DNA from 2 places in the Thalassorhabdus alkalitolerans genome. Region 2 is predicted to be linked to the other one. Evidence: a T-box and tRNA genes for the amino acid it is inferred to sense, from the RefSeq annotation. Region 2 holds a T-box; the other holds one or more tRNA genes.

Region 1 (2,461 bases), on a different contig from region 2:
ATGGCCCACTACACCACCTTACCGGTAGTGTTTCACTAAAGAATCCGGTTATTCATTAATATCCTTTTGTAGCCCTTGAAGTCTTACAGAACGTACATATAAAAAGCCTGCCGATAAATCGGCAGGCTTCCATTAAATTATTTTGCTTCTTCGTAACGCTTTCCTACTTCTTCCCAGTTTACTACATTCCAGAATGCTTCGATGTAGTCAGGACGACGGTTTTGATACTTAAGGTAGTAAGCATGCTCCCAAACGTCAATTCCCAGGAGAGGAGTTTTTCCTTCCATGATTGGAGAATCTTGATTTAGTGTATCTTCAACCGCTAATTCTCCATTATCAAGTACGAGCCAAGCCCAACCAGAGCCAAAGCGGCCAATACCCGCATTTTTGAATTCTTCCTTAAAGTTGTCGAAGCTTCCAAACTTGCTGCTGATAGCGTCAGCTAGTGCTCCTGTTGGTTCGCCGCCGCCATTAGGGCTTAAAAGGTTCCAAAAAAGAGAGTGGTTAGCGTGACCGCCGCCATTGTTTCTTACTGCATTGCGGATGTCAGATGGAACAGAGTCCAAGTCACTGATTAACTCCTCAACGCTTTTGTTTGCAAGTTCGTCCTGGCCTTCAAGTGCAGCATTAAGTTTCGTTACGTAAGTATTATGATGTTTCCCATGATGAATTTTCATCGTTTCCTCATCAATGTGTGGTTCTAGTGCATTAGGTTCATACGGAAGTTCTGGAAGTTCATGTTTTGCCATGTTCAATCTCCTCCTTCGAATGATAACAATTATAGTCTCTTGTGTCTTGATGCCAAAACCAGCATAAGGGTTGACTCATGAAATCGGATTGTTTCATAAGTTTTCCAAATACAACGTTACCAAAACACTACTTTTTTTTCAACAAATTAGCTTGACTCTTAAGAAGTCCAGCTTATGTAACATTCCCTCTCCACCACCGTGTTAAACACAAAGTGTATGGTTTTATAATTTTTTTCTTTTTCCAAAACAAAAAAACAAACTGGTTAAGTTTGTCTGTTGTAAAGGGTATTTGTTTAATGGTGGACCCTGTAGGACTCGAACCTACGACCGGACGGTTATGAGCCGTCTGCTCTGACCAACTGAGCTAAGGGTCCTTTATCAAGACATGGGGCGATTGATGGGAATCGAACCCATGTGTGCCGGAACCACAATCCGGTGCGTTAACCACTTCGCCACAACCGCCATAATAATGATATTGGTAGCGGCGGAGGGGATCGAACCCCCGACCTCACGGGTATGAACCGTACGCTCTAGCCAGCTGAGCTACACCGCCATATGGCTCCACAGGCAGGATTCGAACCTGCGACCGATCGGTTAACAGCCGATAGCTCTACCACTGAGCTACTGTGGAATATTTGTTTTAAAAGTGGTAAGTACCTTTTCTATCACTTTCAGCGACAATGAAAATAATACCATGGATACCTAACATTCGTCAACAATATTTTAAATGTTTTTTCGGGGTATAAATTTTTCTTGGGCAAAAAGTAATATAGCATACTTTCCCCCTTCTAACAAGGGGGAGAAAGCCAGCACTGAATCATTAAATCAAAAGAGAAACACCCATAGTAAATAAACAAGGTTCATAACAAGGATCATTCCTTTTACAATCACTCCTAGTACAAAACCGACAACAGAGCTTAAGCCCACTTTCCCCATTTGACGCCACGTTTTTCCTCCTGTTATTAATTCTCCGATTACAGCCCCGGCCAGAGCGCCAACCAGGACTCCTACTACAGGGATAATAAAAGGCCCAACAATAAGACCGATCGCACTTCCCCATAAGGCGGCGTTAGATCCTCCACTCCTCTTTACTCCAAAAATGCTGATTAATGAATCAATGGCGAATAACAGAAACGCAACAAACCCTTGAATAACCCAAAAGAAAATCCCTAACGAGCCAAAACCTTCTGCCCATCCTATTAAAAGCAATGAAACTGCAAAAACAACGCCTGCTGGAATCACTGGATACACCAATCCTGCAAAGGCGAGCAAATAAAATATAGCAGCAAGCACCAGTAAAGTCCCTTCCATAAGTCTCCTCCTTTTATCTTGAATGAATAGTGTCTTTCAAACCTTAAGGCACGTCATGCTGACTGGAAACGGCATGCTGTGGTTTCCGCCATTTTCCCTTTTCAAATTCGTAATAACCTATTCTCTGCCCGGCCTGCATGACTTCAGACGTAGTAAGAGGGCATTAAAATCATAATGGAACACTTCAGAAAAAATTTGTCTGCCTGAGTAAATAAGACAACAAGGAAAATATCATAGAACACTACAGGAGCCTTTAATAAGTGTTGTTTACTACCCTTATTCACAAAGAAAAAGAGAGGGAAACCTCCCTCTCCTGACATTATTATTCATTTTCTGAAATAACCGTTTCAGCAATGTTCACGGCATGATCGCCAATCCGTTCAAGATTACTGACCAAATCT
Region 2 (2,461 bases):
AAAAGGTGGATGAACTGGAAGAACGACTAGAACATTTTTCTAACATTGAAGAAACGTTAAATAAATCCATTCTTGTAGCACAGGAATCAGCTGAAGAAGTACGTAGAAATTCTAAAAAAGAAGCTCAGCTGATTGTGAAAGAAGCGGAGAAAAATGCAGACCGAATTATTAATGATGCTCTCTCCAAATCAAGAAAGATTTCATTGGAAATTGAAGAACTGAAAAAGCAGGCATCAGTATACCGCATGAGATTTAAGATGCTTATTGAAGCCCAGCTTGAAATGTTACATAATGACGATTGGGATGAATTAGCGAGATCAATGGAAGAAGAGCTTGAGTCTTCTTCTCCGGGGGAAGACTAAAGAATACCCCACTTGACTTCTCGATTATGATTGTTCTATAATTTGACAAAACCATGAGAATGATAAATGAATATCCCTCTATCATGCTTATGTTCTGTAAAGCAGAGACTAAGTATCATAGCAGGTAACAAGACGTTGAAAGGGACGTGCCGTTCTGTCTTCCTTCGATAGCGAGCCGGGGATGGTGGAAGCCTGGTGACAGGAGCAGCTGCGGACATCACCCTGGAGTTCTGGTGCCGAAACTTTGGTTAGGTTCCAGCGGTGAAAGCCGATATTACAATGAAGTGACTGCATATAGCAGATCATTAGGGTGGTACCGCGAGACCTTCTCGTCCCTATACCCGGGACGAAGGAGGTCTTTTTTTTATGGATAAAAGATCACTCAACTATAATTATTTTTAGAACAGCTTTCGCAAAGAATTTGTTTCCTGGGTATTTGCTTTCATCTCTTAATGATCGCTTGTTTATTTTAAATGAGGAGGAAAAAGTAATGAGTTATAAAGATACATTACGAATGCCAAAAACTGAATTTCCGATGAGGGGAAACCTTCCAAATCGGGAACCAGAACGACAACTAAAATGGGAAGAGCAGAACATATACGAAAAGGTGCAGGAACGCACGAAAGGCCGTCCTCTTTTTGTTCTGCATGATGGCCCGCCTTATGCCAATGGTGACATTCATATGGGTCATGCATTAAATAAAGTATTAAAAGACATTATTGTCCGCTATAAGTCTGTAAGCGGGTTTCATGCACCGTATGTACCTGGCTGGGACACTCACGGTCTTCCTATTGAAACAGCTTTAACGAAAAACAAAAAGGTCAACAGAAAAAAAATGTCTGTCGCTGAATTTCGTAAAGCTTGCGCTGACTATGCGATGGAACAGATCGATCGTCAACGGGAACAATTTAAGCGGCTTGGAGTAAGAGGAGACTGGGAAAATCCTTATGTCACTCTCACAAAGGAATACGAAGCCCAGCAAATCAAAGTATTTGGTGATATGGCCAAAAAAGGGTACATCTACAAGGGGAAAAAACCAGTCTACTGGTCACCTTCCTCGGAGTCTGCACTGGCAGAAGCGGAGATTGAATACCATGATAAACGTTCACCATCCATTTATGTGTCCTTTGCAGTAACAGATGGAAAAGGAGTCCTTGAAGGTGATGAAAAGTTCGTTATTTGGACCACTACTCCGTGGACCATTCCTGCGAATCTAGCCATTACAGTTCATCCTGAACTTGAATACAGTGTTGTCAAAGTAGGAGAAGAAAAATACGTCGTAGCTTCTGGGCTTCTAGAGACCATTGAGAAAGAAATTGGCTGGGAAGATACTGAAGTGGTAAAGACAGTCCAAGGAAGAGAATTGGAACATGTGATGACAACACACCCTATTTACGGCAGAAATTCACTTGTAATCCTTGGAGAACATGTAACCCTTGATGCTGGAACAGGATGCGTCCACACTGCCCCTGGTCACGGGGAAGATGACTACATTGTAGGCCAGCAGTATGGGCTGGAGACGCTTTGTCCTGTGGATGATAAAGGGGTTTTCACTGAGGAAGCTCCTGGGTTTGAAGGTCTTTTTTATGATGAAGCGAACAAACCGATTACCCAAAAACTTGAAGAGCTTGGGGCTTTATTAAAGCTGACCTTTATCACTCACTCTTATCCACATGACTGGCGCACAAAGAAACCTGTTATTTTCAGAGCCACGGCTCAATGGTTTGCCTCCATTAAAGATTTCCGAGAAGACTTGATTTCGGCAGTGAAAAAGGTGAAATGGGTTCCAGAATGGGGAGAAACAAGGCTTCATAACATGGTCAGGGACCGGGGCGACTGGTGTATTTCCCGCCAGAGAGCGTGGGGAGTTCCAATTCCAATTTTTTATGAGGAAAATGGAGAAGAAATTGTAACTGATGAGACAATCAATCATGTATCCCAGCTTTTCCGGGAACATGGCTCTAACATTTGGTTTGAGTGGGAAACAAAAGATCTCCTGCCAGAAGGCTTCACCTCTTCTAAAAGTCCAAATGGAAACTTTACTCGTGAGATGGATATTATGGACGTCTGGTTTGACAGTGGTTCATCCCACCAGGCTG

The links. A T-box is a leader RNA that pairs with one kind of tRNA and senses whether it is charged. The one in region 2 lies ahead of ileS (isoleucine--tRNA ligase), so its partner is inferred to be a tRNA-Ile.
Region 1: it has a tRNA-Ile gene. The T-box ahead of ileS (isoleucine--tRNA ligase) is inferred to sense a tRNA for this amino acid. The anticodon was not compared.

Annotation. Positions count from the first base shown of each region.
Region 1 covers NZ_JBHSOZ010000005.1:88,754-91,214, forward strand. Annotated here, with positions in the region: gene ACFPU1_RS11245 (MFS transporter) at 1-2, opposite strand, end outside; gene ACFPU1_RS11250 (superoxide dismutase) at 138-749, opposite strand; tRNA gene ACFPU1_RS11255 (tRNA-Ile) at 1,047-1,123, opposite strand; tRNA gene ACFPU1_RS11260 (tRNA-His) at 1,136-1,211, opposite strand; tRNA gene ACFPU1_RS11265 (tRNA-Met) at 1,226-1,302, opposite strand; tRNA gene ACFPU1_RS11270 (tRNA-Asn) at 1,306-1,380, opposite strand; gene ACFPU1_RS11275 (DUF456 domain-containing protein) at 1,575-2,060, opposite strand; gene ACFPU1_RS11280 (Na/Pi cotransporter family protein) at 2,383-2,461, opposite strand, start outside.
Region 2 covers NZ_JBHSOZ010000003.1:556,098-558,558, reverse strand. Annotated here, with positions in the region: gene ACFPU1_RS05405 (DivIVA domain-containing protein) at 1-362, shown strand, start outside; T-box leader at 489-702, shown strand; gene ileS (isoleucine--tRNA ligase) at 853-2,461, shown strand, end outside.